3 regions of the Paenibacillus sp. FSL P2-0136 genome follow, and region 3 is predicted to be linked to each of the others. Evidence: predicted binding sites of a transcription regulator. Region 3 holds the regulator's gene; each other region holds the start of a gene.
What was found. The regulator LexA, encoded in region 3, represses DNA repair genes until DNA is damaged. The targets are predictions, from matches to a motif close to CGAACATATGTTCG.
Positions count from the first base shown of each region.

Region 1: NYE26_RS32455 (putative DNA modification/repair radical SAM protein) is a predicted target of LexA. The motif match lies at 1,405-1,418, and genes of this name have one in related genera.
Region 2: addB (helicase-exonuclease AddAB subunit AddB) is a predicted target of LexA. The motif match lies at 1,790-1,803, and genes of this name have one in related genera.

Region 1 is NZ_CP150244.1:7,542,032-7,545,311, forward strand. It holds gene NYE26_RS32450 (TIGR03915 family putative DNA repair protein) at 1-50, opposite strand, end outside; gene NYE26_RS32455 (putative DNA modification/repair radical SAM protein) at 50-1,360, opposite strand; gene NYE26_RS32460 (hypothetical protein) at 1,584-1,745, shown strand; gene NYE26_RS32465 (glycoside hydrolase family 3 C-terminal domain-containing protein) at 2,056-3,280, shown strand, end outside.
Region 2 is NZ_CP150244.1:5,324,741-5,328,020, reverse strand. It holds gene NYE26_RS22615 (alginate lyase family protein) at 1-1,646, shown strand, start outside; gene addB (helicase-exonuclease AddAB subunit AddB) at 1,904-3,280, shown strand, end outside.
Region 3 is NZ_CP150244.1:3,922,153-3,925,432, reverse strand. It holds gene NYE26_RS16440 (hypothetical protein) at 1-39, shown strand, start outside; gene NYE26_RS16435 (hypothetical protein) at 131-352, shown strand; gene NYE26_RS16430 (hypothetical protein) at 467-685, shown strand; gene NYE26_RS16425 (L,D-transpeptidase) at 765-1,103, opposite strand; gene lexA (transcriptional repressor LexA) at 1,292-1,918, opposite strand; gene NYE26_RS16415 (LysM peptidoglycan-binding domain-containing protein) at 2,116-2,532, shown strand; gene NYE26_RS16410 (DUF896 domain-containing protein) at 2,642-2,851, shown strand; gene NYE26_RS16405 (hypothetical protein) at 2,899-3,280, shown strand, end outside.

The DNA.
Region 1 (3,280 bases), 3.6 Mb from region 3:
CCCTCGAAGCTTCCGTCATAGGTGTACGCCAGTGCGGACGGCTTGAACATCAGGCCTTCGCCCCCTTGTTGAAGCTGTTCCAGTCCCCGGCGGCGGGCAAGGTGGAGAGGTTGAAGTCATCGAACAGCGTGAGCTGTTCCACCTGCGGCTGCTGGAGAGCCAGCTGCTGCCCGGACATGAGGGAGCGGAGCAGCGTATGCTCGCTTACCTTCAGCCCTTCCAGCGGTTTGTCCTTGCAGGTGATGAAGAACTGGGCACGCTTGAGGACCACTCCCAGCCTCTTCAGCGCGTGGAAATCGAGCGATCCGGCCCGTCTGGCCTTCACGATCCGCTGTGCACTTCTTACGCCGATGCCGGGTACACGCAGCAGCATTTCGTACGGGGCGCGGTTGATCTCAACGGGGAACTGCTCCCGGTGGTTAACGGCCCAGCTGCACTTGGGGTCCAGCAGCGGGTTGAAGTTCGGCACGGCCTCATCCAATAATTCATTCGCCTTGAAGCCGTAGAAGCGCAGCAGCCAATCGGCTTGATAGAGCCGGTGTTCCCGCAGCAGCGGCGGCTTGGTGTCTAGAGCGGGCAGGAGGGAATCCTCCACCACCGGGGTGTAGGCCGAGAAGAATACGCGCTTAAGTGAGTATTTGCGGTATAAGCCTTCCGTCAGATTCAGAATCTGGTAATCGGTATCTGGCGTTGCTCCCACGATCATCTGGGTGCTCTGTCCGGCAGGCGCGAAGCGGGGAGCATGGTTATACTTGACGATATCGGAGCGGTTCTCCTTGATCCGGCTGGTAATCAGCCCCATCGGCTTCAGGATGGATACCTTGCTCTTATCAGGTGCGAGCCGTCCGAGGCTCTCCTGCGAGGGCAGCTCGATGTTGACGCTCATGCGGTCGGCGAGCAGCCCAAGTCTGGACAGCAGGGCTTCGTCTGCTCCGGGGATGGCTTTTACATGAATATAACCGTTGAAATGATAGACATTGCGCAGCAGCTCAAGTGCAGCAATTAACTGCTCTGTGGTGTAGTCCGGATTGCGCATAATGCCTGAGCTAAGAAATAGTCCTTCTATATAATTACGGCGGTAGAATTGCATGGTGATATCTGCGATCTCTTCGGGGGTGAAGGCCGCCCGGCGAATGGGGTTAGATTTGCGGTTGATGCAATAGGCACAATCATATACACAACCGTTGGTCATAAGCACCTTCAGCAGCGAGATACAGCGCCCGTCCGCCGCGAAGCTGTGACAGATGCCCATCGGAGAGGTGTTGCCGAGCGCCCCGGCCTGGCCCTTGCGGTCAGAACCGCTTGAAGTGCACGCCACATCGTATTTGGCGGAAGCGGTCAGAATCTCTAGTTTCTCCATTACATCCACGGTCTCAATCCCCCTCATATGTGAGCATTATATACCGAACGTACGTTCTTGTCAAAAGTATCTCCCCCTTCTTGGCCGACTGTAAAATGTATGCGCATTCCTTCTTGTGCTATAATAGAACCTGATGGTTCATGGAATGAGGAATCATACGGTTATTGAAATTCGGGTTAGGAGTGTTGCTGAAGTGAGAGGATATAACATATGGCGGCCCATCATGCTGATTGCGGTTGCGCTGCTGACAAGACAGTTAGTGACAAGTGTGTGCCTGATGTTCGGCATGTCGCAGGAATCGGCAGGCAGTGTAGCCATGCTGGGCATGATTGTTGCTGCTCTAATTATGTACAACCGCATGATGAAGGGCCGCCGCCGCAGATAAAATAAACAGAAGATCCGGCCGTATCTCTTCAGGCGGAGCGGATTGCATAGGAACAGGCTTGAAAGACGCCCGCACAGGTGTCTTTTTATTTTAGAACTGTCTTTTTACTAAAAAAATTTATGCAGACAGGTGCGCATCCCGGCGATCCGGCAAGCGGTGCTTGAATAATCTGGCTGGAGCTTATATTCTTAGAAGGATATGCTATATGAAGGACCATAGAGATTCAAGGTAACGTATATTCCCTGCAGGGAGGGCGTTATCTATAGAATCAACCCACAGCATGGGAAATGAACATACAGGAGGAAACCAATTGAGTACACAGAACATTGGAGTGCCGTTAGAGGGTTTTGCAGAATTTAGCCGGACGGTAGCCGCAGAGGGTGCGGTACTGCTTAAGAATGAGGGACAGGTGCTTCCGCTGGGTGACAGTGAGAGCGTCGCTGTTTTTGGCAGAATACAGGTGAATTATTACCGCAGCGGTACAGGATCGGGCGGTAGCGTTCACGTTGCATATACGACGAATCTGCTGGATGGACTGCGCAGCAAGAAGAACATTAGCGTGAATGAAGAGCTGGCTGCAGCCTACGAGGCCTGGATCGGGCTTAACCCGTTCGATGACGGCGGCAAGGTATGGGCTGCGGAGCCGTGGAACCAGAAGGAAATGCCGCTTACGGACGAGCTGGTGAAACAGGCAAGAAGCCAGTCAGCCAAAGCGGTTGTGGTCATTGGACGTACGGCGGGCGAGGATCAGGATAATGCCGATACTGCAGGCAGCTACCGGCTGACGGAAGATGAGAAGGCGATGCTTGTCTCGGTTACGGCTCATTTTGAACAGACGATTGTGGTCCTCAACGTATCCAACATTATGGATATGAGCTGGGTAAATGACGCCGCTTATGTGAACCCTATCTCTGCAGTGATCTATTCCTGGCATGGCGGCATGGAGGGCGGCCACGCGATCGCCGATGTTCTGGCCGGAGAGGTTACGCCAAGCGGCAAGCTGACGGACACTATCGCGTATTCCATTGAGGATTACCCGTCGACCCGCAACTACGGCAATGAGTTCAAGAATCTGTACGAGGAAGATATCTACGTGGGCTACCGTTATTTCGAGACCTTCTGTCCCGATAAGGTTCAGTATGAATTCGGCTACGGGATCTCTTACACGACCTTCAAGCTGGAGCCGGAGGAAGCGAAGCTGGTGAACCAGGCGGGCGAGCCGCAGATTGAAATCGGCGTCACCGTAACGAATACGGGAGCCGTATATGCCGGTAAAGAAGTAGTGCAGGTGTATGTTGAAGCGCCGCAAGGACAGCTGGGTCAACCGGCCAAAGCGCTGGCAGCCTTCGCTAAGACCAAGCTGCTGGAGCCTGGTGAGTCTCAGCGCATTACTGTAAGCTTCCCGCTCCATTCCATGGCTTCCTATGATGACGCCGGAGTGACCGGGCACGCTTCCGCTTATGTGCTGGAAGCCGGAACGTACCGCTTCTATGCAGGAACCAGCGTCAAAGCGGTATCAGCAGTACTTCTGGATG
Region 2 (3,280 bases), 1.4 Mb from region 3:
AGCTGGGTCCATGGCGTCTGCTGGAGACCGGCCTGCGGGTGCAGTCCTGGATCTCTGCGTACAAATATATGGAGGACAGCCCGCTGCTGGATGGACACTTCCGCAGTGAGCTGCTGGAGGGGCTTGCGGAGCATGCTGAATTTCTGACCCGCTACCTGGGCAGCACGGAGATCAATCATGCGATTATGCATATGCAGGGCCTCTACATGATTGCTGTCTTCCATCATGAGCATCCGCGCGCACCGTATTGGCGGCAGCTGGCCGGGGAGCGCCTGGAGCTGTGTCTGTTGCATCAGGTCGGGCCGGAAGGGATACAGATCGAGCTGACCACCCATTACCATGATGCCGCCATTGAGATGTTCGGGACGCCTTATCTGCTGGGCGCGTTATCCGGCCACCCGTTCTCCTCCTGGTACGGCGGGCAGCTCCGCAAGATGGCCGCGTTCACCGAAGCGCTGGTCCGCCCGGATCACCAGTCCACGGGGATCGGCGATTCCGACTGGATCAGCAGCGGCCGGCAGCGGCTGACGCTGCTGGGCGCCATTCTGAAGGATGATGCGCTGATCGGACGCGGCACGGGCAATGCAGAATGCCTCTGGCTGCTGGGAGCCGAGGCGTATGAGCGGTGTGTGCAGCTTCAGGCGGAGTCTGCGCCTTCGGTGAGCAGCGTGGCTTTTGTGCAGACCGGGTATTATGTGATGCGGGACCCGCAGCAGTATCTGTTCTTCGATGCCGCAGAGATGGGCGGAGCGCACGGTCATGCCGATGCGCTGAATCTGGAGTGGATGTGGAACGGGCAATTGCTCTTCACCGATACCGGGAGGTACACCTATGAGGAAGGGGAATGGCGCCGTTATTTCAAAAGCACCCGGGCACACAACACTATTACCATAGACGGGTTGGATCAGACGCCGTATATCTCTACCCAGCAATGGGGCGAGCCTGTGGCTAAGGCCAGCACCTTCCGCTGGGAGAGCAACAGCCGTTACCACTTCATTGATGCCGCGCATGACGGATACATCCGTCTTCCCGGTCCGGTAATGCACCGGCGCTGGGTGCTGCTGGGCGTGGAGGTGCCGCTGCTACTGATTGCCGACTGGCTGGAGGCGGATGGCGAGCATGAGCTGGAGCAGCGGTTCCATCTGCACCCGGAGGCGGTGCTGGAGCTGTTTTCCGAAGCCGGAGCGGCTGGAGAAGCAGTGACCGGAGAAGCTGAAGTTGAAGCTGAAACAGCCGTTATTGGAACCGGAGGAGACGCAGCTGGAGGATTTGCCGTCGCCGCACAGCCTACAGCAACCGTGGTCTATCCCGGCTCTACAGTGAAGCTGAATATGAGCTGGATGACAAGCGGCCTGAAGGATGAACAGTTCACGGTGAATAAGGAGCAGGGCTGGGTATCGGAGGTCTACGGCTCTAAATCGGAGATTCCGGTAATCGAGGGCCGGGCGGCTTGGGCCGGTAAGGCTGGAATTCTGACCCTGTGTCTACCCGGCGATGCGGCGGACAACAGCGGTCCGCTGCACGTGAACACTTGCATGGTGGACGCGGAGCGGCGGCGGGTCGAGCTGTCCTATGTATACGGAGATGCGATCGGCACCATTGTAATCGGCCCGGACACCCTGGGCTGGACGGAGCGGAAGGAATAAGGGTCTTGTGCTTCACTTGGGAGGAGTTGCAGCAGTAATTGTTAGCCTTGAACCTAATTTACATGCATTTATTCAGACTCTTCCGCCCGCCGTTTGCGCGGCTCCGGGAGAGTCTTCTTTATTTCTGCATTTGCAAACAATGGCAAACGTACGTTCTGGAGCGGGCGGTGGAGGTATGCTATACTATTGAGACGAGAAGTTTCATAGATTCTGGTGTCGCATAGAGTGCCAGGGTTCAACGGAAGGAGTCTGCTGAAATGACGGTTAACTTCATCATCGGCCGCTCGGGCAGCGGCAAGACGACTACAATATGGGAGCGGGTATCCTCCAGGCTGAAGGCAGAGCCGCTGGGGGCCCCGATCATTATACTTGTTCCCGAGCAGGGATCGTTCGGAGCGGAACGGGGACTGCTGGCGGCGGGCGGCGTGAAGGGGAGTCTGCGTGCCCAGACGCTTAGCTTCTCGCGGCTTGCCTACCGGGTGAAGCAGGAGACCGGCGGCAGCGCAAGTCTGCCTATCAGTGAAGAAGGCAAGAAGATGCTGATCTTCAAGATTATCAGCAAGCGCAAGGAGGAGCTGAAGCTGTTCGGGGCTTCCTCGGACCGGCCGGGATTTGTGGAGCGGCTCAGCAGTCTGCACACGGAGCTTAAGCGCTGCTGTCTTGGAGCCGGAGACCTGGAGGAGCAGATCGGCAGAATGCGGGATGCCACGCTGGGCAGCCCTATTCTGGCCGGGAAGCTGGATGATCTGCATCTCGTCTTCAGCGAGCTGGACCAGGAGATGTCACAGCTCTATATAGATGAAGAGGACAGACTGGCCGAACTGGCTGAGCATATTGCGGACTCTGCCTATATCCGCGGCGCCGAGATCTGGGTGGACGGCTTCCACGGCTTCAGCAACCAGGAATTCATTGTCTTGCGTGAGCTGATGCAGTACGCGGACACAATGACCATTGCGCTCACACTGGACCGGATCCATCCGCCGGGCGTTGCCCCTCATGAGCTGGAGCTGTTCCATCCGGCGGCGGTTACTTACATTAAGCTGCGGGGAATAGCGGAGGAGATGGGACTTACCGTATGGGATGAGCTGCTGGCTCCGCCCGTCCTGCCAAGGTTCAAGGACAGTCCCGTACTCGCTCATCTGGAGCGCGGATTACAGCGCCGGCATCCCTGGACGGGACCGGCTGAACAGGTGAAGGAAGCCATCAGCATCCGGGCTGGGGCTTCACGCCGCACCGAGGTGGAGGGCGTGCTGCGCGAGATGCAGGCCCTGGCCAGAGAATCGGGGGCCAAATATGGGGAAATGGCGGTATTCATGCGCAATATGGCTGATTATGAGCCGCTGATTGCCCCGTTATTTCAGGACTTCGGCGTTCCGTTCTTCCTGGACCAGAAGCAGAGTGAGCTGCATCATCCGCTGGTGGAATTCATCCGCTCCGCTCTCGATGTCGTCCGCCGCCGCTGGCGTTATGAAGATGTGTTCCGCTGCGTGAAGACAGAGCTGCTGCTCCCGCTGGACGGAAACATTACCCGTGCCGATATGGATGAGTTGGAGAACTATGTGTTGGCCTGCGGCATTCACGGCTATCGCTGGACGGACGGGCGCTCCTGGAAGGGGATTCCGCGCCTCTCCCTG
Region 3 (3,280 bases):
TATATCGGATTGTTCAAAATCCTGTTTATTAAGCTGTAAATATGGTTTACATATTGTTCCATGACCCGGTATAATTGAATAGATTCGAGACGGAATCTTTAATATGGTTGTGGAACAAGGAGGAACGAAGTTGAATACGGCTTATAAAGTACTGTCCAGTGATGCTGATCTATTCGCTGCCGCACTGGCACAGGTACAGGTCTACGTCGTTCAGCTGGTTGATGGCAAACCGCATGTGATTGCTGATTATGCCGGACCTGTACAGAAATGGACACCGGAGTACATTGTGCTGGCCGGAATGACTTATAGACGCGATGAATTTGAATTCCGGGTACGATTGAACAAGAAGTAAGCAGATTCGCTGCCCACTACCTGCAGCTCTAACTAACATTACTGCCGAATCACACAATCTTTGGAGCCATTCTTGGCATCTCTTATACTATCCAAGTGTAAAAGAGGTGTAAAGATGAGCCAAAGAGAACGTAACCGGATTCGCAGAGCCATTAATGTCCTGCTGACACAGCGGGCAATCCTGCTGGAGAGACTGGAAGAGATCAATGAGAATCTGCGCAGGGTGCCTAGAGGTTCGCGGGCCAGAAGAGAACTGCTGGCAGCCAGAGAATCGATCCGCGAGGCCATCCGTTTGAATACGGTGGCTATCCGTCTGTTGAGAAGTGTGCTGTAGTCTGTATCCGCTCTAATTTATATGAGTCACAGGAACCCTTGGGACGCAATCTGGCGTCTCAAGGGTTTTTGCGACGTTCCTATTCCCGGATGGTGACACGGGTACCTATGGGAACGAGGGCGGCTAGAGCCAGAACATCTGCGTTATACATTCGAATACAGCCGTGTGAGACCATGTGGCCGATGGAGGATGGGTCATTGGTTCCGTGGATGCCGTAATGCGGCTTGGACAGTCCCATCCAGAAGGCACCGAACGGACCGCCCGGATTGGGCTGTTTGTTAATGATGGTGTATTCGCCTACAGGCGAGACGGTTAACATTTTGCCGATGCCGACAGGGAAGCCTCTGGTGACAACGTCATTATCCAGCAGATACAGCATGCGCTGTGACAGATCGACGATAATTCGGTAATTGGGCATACAGATCAGCACTCCTTTGTAACAGGATATGTGCGGAGCTATGCAGCGGTTCGCAGAAAAAATGGCCAAAAAGCTGAATGCGAACAAATGTTTGTATACAGCTTTTTGGCCACCACACGAAGTAAAATGAACATAAAACAGGCTGCTTCGCATGGTGCGGAGCAGCCTGTTCTTAAGCGGGGAGTAGATTAGTGGATATCGCGGAATAATCCGATGACCCGGCCCAAAATTGTAACGCGGTTGAGGCGGAGAGGCTCGTACGCCGGATTCTCCGGCTGCAGCCTGATATGATCCCGTTCCTTGTAGAAGGTCTTGACAGTTGCTTCATCTTCTTCGGTCATCGCTACAACAATATCGCCGTTGTCGGCAGTCTGCTGCTGGCGCACGATGACATAATCCCCGTTCATAATTCCGGCATCCACCATACTGTCACCAAGGACAGATAGCATAAATACCTTGTTATCACCTACATAATGAGCAGGCAACGGGAAGTAATCCTCAATATTCTCTGTTGCTGTAATAGGAACACCAGCTGTAACCTTACCCACTACCGGGATGCGGGTAACGGTCTGGACGAATTGATGCACATTCTCTGAATCTTCCTGGCCGAGTAATTCAATGGCACGCGGTTTCGTTGGGTCACGCCGGATCAGGCCCTTCTTCTCAAGCCGGTCCAAGTGACCATGCACGGTTGAGCTGGAGGCCAGGCCGACAGCCTCGCCAATCTCGCGGACGGACGGAGGATAACCCTTGCTGCGGACTTCATTACGTATAAATTCCAGGATCGCCAGCTGACGACTAGAAATCTTTGACATCGGTATCAACCCCATATACTATGTTTGGGAAAATTATAACATAGAACTTCCGTTCGTACAAACATAAGTTCTAAAATGAGGAAAATAAGAGAACGGAAATAAAGAGAACAAATGTTCCGAAAAAACTATTGATCGAAACACATGTTCGTGTTATATTATTTTCGAAAGCAAGAACATGTGTTTGGAGGATGATAATCATGTTAAAGTATAGTACATACAACAGCATCTACAATAATGAGGATATCAAGGTGTCCGCTCCCAGTAATCCAACTGCTCATAGTTATGTAACCAAGATCAAGGACGGTATTCTTCATAGTCTCGCTGCGCTCTCATCACTATTCCGTCAGGTCAGCCTGATGAAGCTGGTCCTGGTGCTGATGCTTGTTATTTCGGGATTCACTGTGGTGGGGAATGTTTTTGCCGGTTCGGTCTCGTCGATGAAGCCGGATAAGCGGATCGTAGTCGAACGCGGGGATACCTTATGGAGTATTGCGTTAAGCAACAAGCCTGGGGACATGAAGACAGCCGTATATATAGAAGGAATAATGAAGAGTAATCATTTGGAGAACAGCGTCATTAAGGCCGGAGATATTCTGACTTTACCTTTATACTGAAGGAATGCAGCAGGCTAATGATCGACTCGGAGAGCTTTCAGGGGGTAGACCTTGACAAGCTCTTTTTCTCATGGCAAAGTTAAAATGAATTTAGAGGGAGGGAAACGTATTGAATATTGACGAATTGGTCGCACGCATCAATGAATTGGCACGCAAAGCTAAGAACGGCGGCCTGAATGAAGAGGAACTGGCTGAACGTGCCAAGCTCCGCGAGATTTACCTGGGGAATATCCGCACTAACTTTCGGGCCCAGCTTGATACCATCGAAATTGTGGACAATCCGGAGCATGAAGAAGGCAATAACGGACTTAAGCATTAGCCTGTTGCCTTTTCATAGATAATACAGGATGACTAGGGGGAACTTACATGGCCCGTTCTTGGGAAAGAATGGTTCAACGCAACACGAAGCAAATTAACCAGCAAAGAAAGAAGCAGGGGAAGGACTCCATTTACACTTCCAGCACTAAGACTGCCGCGAAAAGCATCGATATTTTCAAAGGCCGAAATATCGTATTCCCCGTTGTACTGATGCTGCTCGGTATCATGTTCTGGGTGGTCGGCTCAATTGACGAAGCCAAAGGAAGCGGGATTCTGGCCAACTGGCTGGGTGTAGTGCTGTACTTCCTGCTCGCTGCGCTGCTGTTCTTCCGCCGTCCGTTTCTTAAGGTTGAGCGTGCGCGTATCTCTACTATTAAATACAACCGCGAACGCTTCCTGGCTGCGGCGGATATTGAGAAGATCACTTTAT